Regions from separate parts of the Arachidicoccus ginsenosidimutans genome, predicted to be linked through region 2. Evidence: riboswitches for the same ligand, from Rfam matches in the RefSeq annotation. Region 2 holds a riboswitch; the other holds the start of a gene.
The links. Region 2 has a riboswitch for cobalamin ahead of metE (5-methyltetrahydropteroyltriglutamate--homocysteine S-methyltransferase). Riboswitches for the same ligand answer to the same signal wherever they lie in the genome.

Region 1 (5,747 bases), 1.3 Mb from region 2:
GTATAGTTCGCATCGAAAGAGAAATGCCATTCTTCAATCGGTTCAAAATTCAACTTTGCCGTTAAATCCAAACCTTTAATAAAAGCCTTGCCTACATTCTGCATACTCCATTGCGAAATGTTTTGACGCGGCATGGCAAGTATCATATCGTTGATACGATTATTATATCCATCAGCAATGAATAATATTGATTGTATAAAATTATTAAAGTTTTGTCGCCACGTAATTCCCAAATTATACTGCTTGGTATATTCCGGTTTCAGATTGGTGTTTCCTACTTGTGTGTAATACAAATCGTTGAAAGTAGGTATTCGGAAAATGTCTTTATAAAACGCTCTTAACCTTAATGGAACATTTTTCGATGGCTGATAAATAAATTCTACCGTCGGGCTGAAATGGTGATAATTAGCGGGTTTTGAGCGATGTTCTACTTTGTTGTTTACTGTTGTACTTAATAAGTTCCCGGCAATTTGCAATTGCTCAAATGAAAATTTTACGTTTACATTATTTAGCAAAGTATATCTCGTAGGTGTTGCAAAGTCTTGTTGGTTGCTGTGCAAATTATCAATAAAAAAATCGGTTGCATACGCTGCTTTCATAAAAGAAAAAAGTTGAAAAGAGTATGCACCGCTCACATAAAATTCGCGTTGGTAGAAAATCATTTCCAATCTATGTTGCGCGTTTTGATAAGCCGTGTCCAAGTAATCGGTATAAGTGTAATTATATTTTCCATTGAGCAATAATTCGCTTCGCGCTGATAACTTTTTTTTCCAAAAAGCCTGCGCGAAAAAATTATCGTCCCATTGGCGTTGTGTTCCTTGTCCGCTGTATAAAATAATAGCGCCGGGCAAGCCTCTTTGCGAATGATAATAATACGCATCAACATTCACAATATTGCTGTCATTAATGGCATATTGCAAATTATAAGCTGCATGAAAATCGTGAATATCCGCATTTGTTCTTCTGCCCTTTTCCGTAACAGAACCGTTTTTATAAGTGAAGTTATATTCGCCGTTTGCCTTTTCCCACGCGGCATTCAGCGAACTCGCGAGTTTATTGTTGAACTTGTAATGAATAGTTGCAGCAGGATTGATTAAACCAAAAGAACCCGTGTTTAATGAAGCATTTAGTTTTATTTTTTCCGAATCATTATATAATGGTTTTATCGTTTTCAATTCCAAAACAGATGCATATGAAAATGCACGTGCAGGTTGCAAAATATTTGTCGGTTGTGCATTATACAAACTGATTTGTTCAACATTATCCAACGAAATTTTTCCCAAATCAATCTGCCCGTTTTGTGCATCGTTCAGCATAATTCCATCATAGCTCACACCTGTGTGATTCGCGCCCAAACTGCGAACAGATATAGTTTTCAGTCCACCGATTCCGCCGTAATCTTTTACCTGAACACCCGAAAAATATTTGACTGCATCGGCAACAGTTGAACCGTTGATGTTTTGTAAATCATTTTGTTGCAGCGTTTGTACAGGTGTGATTGATTTTGTTGATAGTGGAATTATTTTGCCTTTTACTTCCACTTCTCTTAAATGATGCGCGGTATCTTCCTGTGCAAAAACGCACGATGAAATCAATAAAAATATAAAAGGTAAAATCTGCCGCACGCCTTATAAATAGCGGCTTCGAGAAGAAAATAGCAAAGCTGAACAAGACACAGCAAAATAGTTGCACGTCAAAATTCGTTCTTCAACTTTTCGTCCCGAAAGCCAATGAAATAATATGTGATAAAGGCAGGTCTTCCGGCTTGAAGCATTGTTGAAACCTTCCCATTTCTTACAACGAAACAGTGGTAATCTTCAACAACTTGTTTTATAAAAACTGCTTGTTACGGCTACGGGGATAGCGTTGGAATTTACACCAATCTTCCCTTTTAATTTTGTGTAAACAAAAACCTTAATCGAGCGCGAAGATAAAAGAAATTATTTGTGATAAATACTATTCTTCACAACATCGGGTAAGAAAGAACTCGCATCGCCGCCATTACGGATAACATCTCGCACAAGTGTTGATGCAACAGAAGAATATTGCGGCAAACAAGTAAGGAAAATAGTTTCAATGGAATTATCCAAACTGCGGTTCATATCAGCAATGGTTTTTTCATATTCAAAATCACTCACAAAACGAATGCCGCGAAGAATATACTGCGCACCTGTTTTTTTACAAAAATCAACTGTCAAACCCTCATAAACAGCGGCTTCCACGCGATTATCATTTTTATAAATCTCTTTAATCCATTGCAGGCGTTGCTCATCAGAATACATAGGAATTTTGCTGGCATTCGTGCCTATGCCGATAATTATTTTATCGAATAGATTCAATGAGCGGTTTACAATATCCACGTGTCCCAAAGTAATCGGGTCGAAGGTTCCGGGAAATAAAGCGATGCGCATTTAATTAAAAATTAGTAATTAAAAATTAATAATTGTTGTGTGTTCAATCCCAACAATCTTTTCAATCTTTCAAATCAAGGTTCAGACTTTCCCCGACAACAAATACAATGCAGCCATCCTCACGGCAACGCCGTTTTCTACCTGATTTAAAATAATGGAAAATTCGCCGTCGGCAACATCGCTGTCGAGTTCCACGCCGCGGTTAATCGGACCCGGATGCATAATGACGATTTCTTTTTTCAAAGAATCCAACAGTTTCCGGTTGATGCCGTAAGCCAGATTATATTCTCTCAACGAAGAAAATAGTGGTTGATTTTGCCGTTCCAATTGAATGCGCAGCACATTCGCCACATCGCACCAATCGAGTGCATCTTTTACTTTATATTCGATGTGGACATCCAGCGCTTCCTGCAAATATTTCGGAATCAAAGTTGGTGGACCACAAACCACAATCTCTGCTCCCATTTTCTTTAAAAGATAAATATTACTCAAAGCTACGCGGCTATGCATCACATCTCCGATAATCGCAACTTTTAATCCTTCAAGCGTTCCGAATTTTTCTTTCATCGAAAACGCATCAAGCAAAGCCTGCGTAGGATGTTCGTTGATGCCGTCGCCTGCGTTGATAATAGCCGCATCAATATGTTTTGCTAAAAAATGCGGCGCACCGCTTGCACTGTGACGCATTACCACCATATCTACTTTCATGCTCAGGATGTTGTTCACGGTATCGAGCAAAGTTTCGCCTTTTTTCACCGACGATGCGGATGCGGAAAAATTGAGCGTGTCTGCCGAAAGCCTTTTCTCCGCAAGCTCAAACGACATTCGAGTGCGCGTGGAATTTTCAAAAAACAGATTGACAACGGTAACATCGCGCAACGAAGGAACTTTTTTTACGGGGCGTTGCAATACTTCTTTGAATTGATTGGCAGTTGAAAGAATGAGGCTAATGTCTTCTTTCGTAAGGTCTTTAATGCCTAACAAGTGTTTTGTTGAGAGTGTCATTAAAAAGCAAAGTTAGGAGATTTTTTATAAAAACAATTCTGACTTATTCACATTAAAAAACCATCCGTTTTCACGAATGGTTTTTCAAACTTTTCCTTATTCAAATTAACCTAAATAAGATTTCAGCGAACCGCTGTAACGTGCTTTCTGCAAGCGTTTGATAGCTCTTTCTTTAATCTGGCGAATACGTTCTTTCGTCAAATCGTACTTCTGTCCTATCTGCTCAATGGTAATTCCATTTTCGCCTTCAAGACCAAAATACGCATTCACGATTTCGGCTTCGCGCGGACTCAAAGATTTCAACACACGACGAATTTCTTCGCGCAAAGAATCTTTCATCACATCATCGTCCGTGTCATCACTACCTTCGAGCAAATCGCCCATCGCTACGTCTTCCGCTTCGTGAACAGGCGCGTCCAAAGATGTGTGGCGCGTGTTGCTTTGGAAAATGTTGTTGATCTCTGTTTCGCTCATTTCGAGAATGCTTGCAAGCTCTTCCGTGCTTGGTTCGCGTTCATGCTCCTGCTCAAAAGCCATATAAGCTTTATTCGCCTTGTTGTAGGTGCCAATTTTGTTTTGCGGCAAGCGGACTAATCTGCCCTGCTCTGCCAACGCTTGTAAAATGGATTGGCGAATCCACCATACGGCGTAAGAAATGAATTTGAAACCTTTGGTTTCGTCGAACCGCTGTGCGGCTTTGATTAAGCCGAGGTTACCCTCGTTGATTAAATCGCTAAGTGATAAACCCTGATGTTGGTACTGCTTAGCCACAGATACCACAAAACGTAAGTTGGATTGCACCAACTTGTCCAAAGCCCTTTGATCGCCCATCTTGATTTTTTGCGCGAGCGTAGTTTCCTCTTCCGGTGTAATCATCGAAATCTTTGAAATCTCCTGAAGATACTTTTCTACTGCCTGTGAATCACGATTGGTAATCTGCGTGGCAATTTTTAGCTGCCTCATAATAATGGCTTTTTATTGGTTGATAAACGAAAAAACAAACTATTTATTATCAAATCTAATCCTAAAAACTGAAATTACGAATAAATTTTATCTAAAACAGCGCGCAAAGGTACAACTTTTTTGTATATTATGGCAACTATTCCACGTTTAATATTTCGTATCCTTTCATTTTCAATCAGTATTTGACTGAATTAATTGGGCAAAGTTACATTTGTAATAAAAATTTATGATGTTTTACTTCGCCAAAAAACATTCAATTAACAATTCATTTCATTATATAAAAACAAAAAGCGCCGCTATTAGGCGACGCTTTTTGTTTTTACAAAATATTTTTCTACTAACCCGGAACGCGGGAAATGTATTTCTGAATTTCTTTGATTTGGCTTACCACTTCGGGCGTTGTAGGTTTACAAGCCTGCGCCCGGCGGAAAAAATCTTTTGCCGCACGAAATTCACGCCTGTTCATCATAATCTGGCACATCCCCAAATTGGCAACGGCTTTACTTTCGTTATCAGGAATCCCTATTTTTAAAGCCGCACGCAAATACCCTTCCGCCGCTTTCATATCGCCGCGCTGCATTGCCATCATGCCGAGTTGTAATTTGTTTGCACCGTCAGCTTCCGGCACTGCCGATCCAATAGATGAAGATTTTTTCAGATGCTTTTCCGCCTCGTCAAAATCCTTATTCATCATTGCAATATTTCCTTTCAATGTATAATATGTGGAGCGAACAGGCTTGATGAGCAAATTGGGAAACCAAATCGTGCTCATAATTTTTTGCACTTCTTCAATATTACCATCTTCCATCGGCTTTTGAATCAGGCGCATAGGACCGATTAAGAAATGCGACAGCAAACCAATGAAAGCAATGAAATACAAAGGGAACATTGCCCAAAAACCCGCGACACCTGTGATATTCAGCACAATAGCTATAACAGCAAGCAGCAGGCTTAACCAAAAACGATACTTAATTATAAAGTTGTAAAATTTCATTCTTCTTTTTTAAGAGCGGCAAAGATAAGAGGTTTTATGAATGTCTGAACGAAGATTTGGACAGATTTAAGAGATTGATACGAATATTATTTTGCCTTCCCATTTATTTTATGAAATAATTCCAAAAGAAACCACTAAGAAATCCTTATAATCCAACGAATCTTCCTAAATCTTCGCTTAGCTTCTTAAAATAAATTTTGCATTTTAAAATGTACTGCTATATTTTTGCACTCGTTAAAAATGAGCAACATAAAGAAACATACAAAGAAGATTAAACCATCTCATAAGGAAGGCTGAACTTTGTATGTGCTTAAAATAAAAATATAAAGAACCTTCCTCGAAACGGGAAGGTTTTTTTATACATTCATTCATCA
Region 2 (5,747 bases):
AAAGATTGTTTCTTCTTGCGATGAAATAAAAGCGTCTGTCAAGTTTTTAATAATATCTTGAGCAGTTAAAATATATTTTGCTTTGAATAAATAAGGATTTTTTTTGGCAAGAACTTTCTTTAATCTCAAACCATTCAAACCTGCAATTCTTTTTTGATGAAAAGTTCCAATATTGTCTTCAACGTACTGCGTAACGTCCTTTAGATTTAGGGGTTTCATATTTTACTTTTGACTCTAATAAATATAATTCAATAGGCTCTACTTGTTCTTTTACCATTTTGTAATATTCGGGCACAATATCAATTCCAATTGAATTACGTTTCATTCTGTTAGCAACATGAATCGTCGTTCCTGAGCCCATAAATGGGTCAAGCACCACGTCATTTTCCATTGTAAATAATTTAATAAACCACTCAGGAAGTTCTTCAGGAAATGCTGCACTGTGATTCTTGTTGTTACATTCTGTCGCTAAATGCAAAACATTTGTTGGATATGCTTTATCTCTTGTTAGCCAATTTGAAATGTTCTTACCAAAGCCACTTCCTACTTTTGAATTATCTCTTACTTTATCTGTATCGCTTAAATTCTTTAATCTTGATTTTGCCCAATCGCCCATTGGAACCATTACTTCTTCTTGATACATATTGAATTTTTTGTCTTTGTTGAATTGAAGTAATCTTTCCCATGCGTCACGAAAACGATTAGGCCATTTTCCCGGATAAGAATTTTTCTTATGCCATATAAATTCCTCAGTCCATAACCAGCCTTGTTTACGCATTTCAATAATCAATTCCATCACATAAGTGCTACGTTCTCCATCAACAACTTTTTCTTTTATATTTAAAATAAATGTTCCTGTTGGTTTTAAAACACGTAATAGCTCTTCTGTTATTGGTAAAAACCACTCAACATATTTATTGTGTGAAATACCACCATAAGTTGCTTTGCGTTGATCTGCATAAGGCGGAGAAGTAACGATTAAATCAACAGAATTATCGGGAAGTTGTTTCAATATCTTTTTGCTGTCGCCAAGAAATAAATCTGTTCTAATTTCCATAATTAATTCTCTTTTTACAAATATAAAACCTGTGTATGAATGCTGCCAAAAAATTTAGTAATAATTTTATTCTTGAAAATTAAATCTTACACAATATACGTTACGCCTTCGCACGAAATTTCGGTATTTGGAAAAATTTCTTTTGCCTGTGTTTCAAACTCATCAAGCTCTTTGTATTTGCTGCTGAAATGTCCAAGCAGCAAGCGTTTGGCATTTGCTTTTAGTGCGATAGTTGCGGCTTGTGCGGCTGTTGAATGAAAGCGTTCTTTTGCTTGTTCCGTTAAATCGTTCAAATAAGTTGATTCGTGGTAAATCAAATTCGCATTCTTGATAAAAGGCAAAAAAGTTTCGGTGTATAAAGTGTCTGCACAATAAGCGTAAGATTTATTTTCTTTTCCCGTGAATGTGACCGATTCGTTGGAAATGATGCTTCCGTTTGGCAAAACATAATCTTCGCCAAGCTGCAATTCTTCAAAATCTTCGGGCGGAATGCCTGCCTGTAAAGCCGCATCAGCATTGACTTTTCGCGGTTTATGCTTTTCTTTGATTAAGAATCCGAAGCATTCGATTTTATGAATAACGCGGAAGCTGCTCACAGTAAATTTTTCTTCTTCCAAAATCAATTCATTGCCTTCCAGCGGATGAAAATTAATCTGGAAAGACAACTTGTTGTTTGCAGTTTGCTGTGCAATGATTTGTTGCAGAGGTGCGGGCGAAAACAAATGCAAATCCTGCGTTCTGCCAAGCAAAGACATGGACGACAGTAACCCGATTAATCCAAAATAATGGTCGCCGTGTAAATGTGAAATAAAGATGTGATTGATTTTGCTGCGCTTTACACGAAAATCACGGATGCGAAATTGTGTTCCCTCGCCGCAATCCAGCATCAGCAGCTGGTCTGCAATCGTTATGATTTGCGAAGTCGGATGCCTGCCGTGCGCGGGAAGCGCCGAATTATTTCCCAAAATAGTTATGCCAAACATATATCGAAGATAGTTCGTAAATGGTTATCATGTTGGTAAAATTTTAGAAATTGATAAAGCATGAAAGCTATAAGATTGTATGTCTTATAGCTTTCTTTGAGTTTGCTTATTATTACGCTTCAACTTCGATTTTTACTCTCAGTTGCTTAGCTGCATTTACCATATTTTCCAATGCTTTTTTGGTTTCGTTCCAACCGCGCGTTTTTAATCCGCAGTCAGGATTTACCCAAAGATTTTTCGCGGGAATTACGGCTAATGCTTTTTCCAGCAACGCTTCCATTTCTTCAACGGTCGGCACGCGCGGCGAATGAATATCGTAAACGCCGGGTCCAATTTCGTTAGGATAATTAAACTGAACAAACGCATCCAACAATTCCATTTGCGAGCGCGACGTTTCAATCGTAATTACATCGGCATCCATATCCGCAATAGATTGAATGATATCGTTGAACTCGGAGTAGCACATGTGTGTATGAATCTGCGTTTCGTCTTGCACGCCGGAAGCTGCGATTTTAAAGGCTTTCACAGCCCAAGCCAAATAGGTTTGCCAATTTTCTTTGCGCAAAGGCAAGCCTTCACGAATGGCAGGTTCATCAATCTGGATAATTTTTATGCCTGCCTTTTCCAAATCGACAACTTCATCTCTGATTGCCCAAGCGAGTTGAAAAGCTGTTTCCGAACGCGGTTGGTCGTCGCGAACAAAAGACCATTGTAACATCGTAATCGGACCTGTGAGCATTCCTTTCATCAAGCGTTTTGTTTGGCTTTGCGCGAAGGATGACCATTCCACCGTAATTGGATTTTTGCGTTCAATATCGCCGTAGATAATCGGCGGTTTCACGCAGCGCGAACCGTAGCTTTGCACCCAACCAAAATTTGAGAAAGCATAACCATCAATGTTTTCTCCGAAATATTCCACCATGTCGTTACGTTCAAATTCGCCATGAACCAACACATCAATATCCAACTCTTCCTGCAAGCGGATTGTTTCAATAGTCGCAGCCTGTAATGCTTGTGTATACTCGGTTTCAGAGATTTCGCCTTTCTTCAGTTGTGCGCGCAATTTGCGTACATCGGTCGTTTGCGGGAACGAACCAATCGTTGTTGTTGGGAACAAAGGAAGATTAAATAATGCGTGCTGCTTTGCTTGCCTTTCTGCAAAAATGCTTTGTCTTTCCGCATCTTTATCCGTGATATTTTTCACACGGTTTTTCACGGCTCCTTTGTGAATGCGCGTAGAGTTTTTGCGTGAAGCAATTGCCGCTTTATTTTTCTCCAATAATTCATTTGCTTCGGGCGCGTTATCAACAATCTTGCTCAGTTCGGCAAGTTCGTTGATTTTTTGCTTCGCAAATGAAAGCCAATTCTTCAATTCATCATCCAGTTTTTTCTCACTGTCTAAATCGCACGGCGTATGCAATAGCGAACATGAAGGTGCAAGCATTAATCTTTCTTTTCCGAAATGATTAATGGCTTTATTGATGATTGCCAATGATTTTTCATAATCATTTTTCCAAATATTTCTTCCGTCAATTACACCAAGTGAAAATATCGTTTGTGAACTAACCTTTTCGGAAGCAATAATATCATCCAATTGTGAAGGGCATCTTACCAAATCCAAATGAATAATATCGAAAGGCAAACCTAAAACCGTTGAAAGGTTTTCGCCGTAACATTCAAAATAATTTGCGAGTACAAATTTAATGTTCGGGAATGCACTTTTTAATTCGGTATAAATCGCTGAAAGTGCCGTCAATTCTGTGTTTGAGAGATTTGTTGCCAAAATGGGTTCATCGAACTGAACATATTGCACATTCAAATCCGACAGCTGTTTCAATATTTCTTTATAAACGGGCAACAGGTTTTTCAACAAATCAAGACGATTAAATTCCGTTTCTTTTTCCTTGCCCAACAATAAAAAAGTAAGCGCACCGATGATGACAGGCTTCGTTTCGATGCCCGCTTGCTTGGCTTCTTTATAATCATTAACTATTTTGTTAGATAAGAAATTAAAAGATTGGTTTTCGTAAAATTCTGGAACGATGTAATGATAATTCGTATCGAACCACTTGGTCATTTCCATTGCCGTAATGTCGAAGCCGTCGCTTTGAAAGCCTCGCGCCATCGCGAAATATAAATCTGTTTCGGATAATTTTTTGTCTTCAATCAACGGATGGAAACGATGTGGAATGGCGCTTACCGTAAGGCACATATCCAGCATTTGGTCGTACAACGAAAAATCGTTCGACGGAATTAAATCAATGCCTGCATCTTTTTGCAGTTGCCAATTGTGCAGGCGGATTTGTTGTGCAGCCTGCTGCAAATCCGATTGGGAGATTTTCTTACTCCAATAAGCTTCTACGGCTTTTTTAAGTTCGCGGTTACCACCGATTCGCGGATAACCTAAATTTTGCGTAAACATGGTTTTTAATTTGTTTAGAACGTGAAACAATAAAAATCATGCTCTGAATTATGCGGAGTTTTTGTTGATGTAAGTACATGAAGATGTGCTTCAACTTGTGGAGAAGAATTTGTTGAAATGCCCATCAGCCGCCGCTTTATATCGTGAAAGCTCCGACCAAAATTAAAGGCAAGTATCCCGGCTTGTTTCCGGTGCAACATCCTTCCCAATAAAATTTTATCAGTGGATATAAATTGTTGCATCGTGTGGTACGAAACTTACGGTAGCACGTCTGCCCGTGATTTACACACGGTTCCTTTTTAATTTTCCTTTCGGAAAAACCTGTAACTTATGGTGTATAACAAAGAACAAGGCTGCGAAGTTAATAAAGATACATGAATGTAGATGAAGCACGAGAAAGCTTGTTCTATAAATCAACAATTTATTAACCATCAAACGACTATCTTCGCTCTTGTTTTATAAAAAATACAGCATGAAATATTCTTTACTCAAAGTTGGTATGTGCGTTTTCATATTTTCAGCATGCAACAATAATCGCAGCGAAAAAGCTCCGGTACCTGCGAGCGTAGCCGATACTGTTTTAACGGTTGAGAAGCACGATACAGCTGTAAAAAGCGAAACAATTATTCCTCCAGACAGTACGGTAAAAACAAAAACGGTCAATACGATAGCAGCCACAGACACGGCTGCTATCGACTCAACTAAAAAGTATGTTTTTCTCACATTTGACGATGGTCCGCAACCCGGAACAATGAATGTATATCACAATCTGAAAGCGCTTGGACTAAAAGGAACTTTCTTTATGGTAGGGCTTCATGCGACTTATGGGAAAGCTATGCACGATGCAGTTGATACGATTCGTAATGCTTATCCCGAAATTCTTTTGGCAAATCACAGTTACACGCACGCCAGAGATAAATACATTGCATTTTATCATCATGTCCGTTCCTGCTTTGACGATTTTATGCAGGCGCAAGCGAGCCTCGATGTTCAGAAAAAGTTCATTCGTTTGCCGGGCAATAGTGCGTGGGTTTTAGCTACGGGTATGCAGGCGCATCCATTGGTAAAACCTGTGTGTGAGTTGCTGGATTCCGCAGGGTACAACGTTATCGGTTGGGACACGGAATGGAATTTCAAACGCGACCCAAGCGGTCATGGTTCCGTGCCTGTGCAAACGCCGGAAACAATGGTGCGCATGGTGGAAAATGCCTTGAACAATCATCACACGCATCGTAGAAATGCGGTGGTTCTTTTGTCGCACGACAGAATGTTTAACCGACCGAAT

Region 1: linked by a shared signal. The riboswitch ahead of A9P82_RS03920 (TonB-dependent receptor) and the one ahead of metE (5-methyltetrahydropteroyltriglutamate--homocysteine S-methyltransferase) in region 2 are both predicted to bind cobalamin.

What each region holds. Positions count from the first base shown of each region.
Region 1 is NZ_CP015971.1:850,769-856,515, forward strand. Features, by position in the region: gene A9P82_RS03920 (TonB-dependent receptor) at 1-1,625, opposite strand, end outside; cobalamin riboswitch at 1,734-1,932, opposite strand; gene coaD (pantetheine-phosphate adenylyltransferase) at 1,941-2,411, opposite strand; gene A9P82_RS03930 (aspartate carbamoyltransferase catalytic subunit) at 2,493-3,416, opposite strand; gene A9P82_RS03935 (sigma-70 family RNA polymerase sigma factor) at 3,522-4,379, opposite strand; gene A9P82_RS03940 (tetratricopeptide repeat protein) at 4,717-5,373, opposite strand.
Region 2 is NZ_CP015971.1:2,168,001-2,173,747, reverse strand. Features, by position in the region: gene A9P82_RS09795 (PmeII family type II restriction endonuclease) at 1-219, opposite strand, end outside; gene A9P82_RS09790 (DNA-methyltransferase) at 179-1,057, opposite strand; gene A9P82_RS09785 (ribonuclease Z) at 1,144-2,040, opposite strand; gene metE (5-methyltetrahydropteroyltriglutamate--homocysteine S-methyltransferase) at 2,153-4,462, opposite strand; cobalamin riboswitch at 4,613-4,802, opposite strand; gene A9P82_RS09775 (polysaccharide deacetylase family protein) at 4,935-5,747, shown strand, end outside.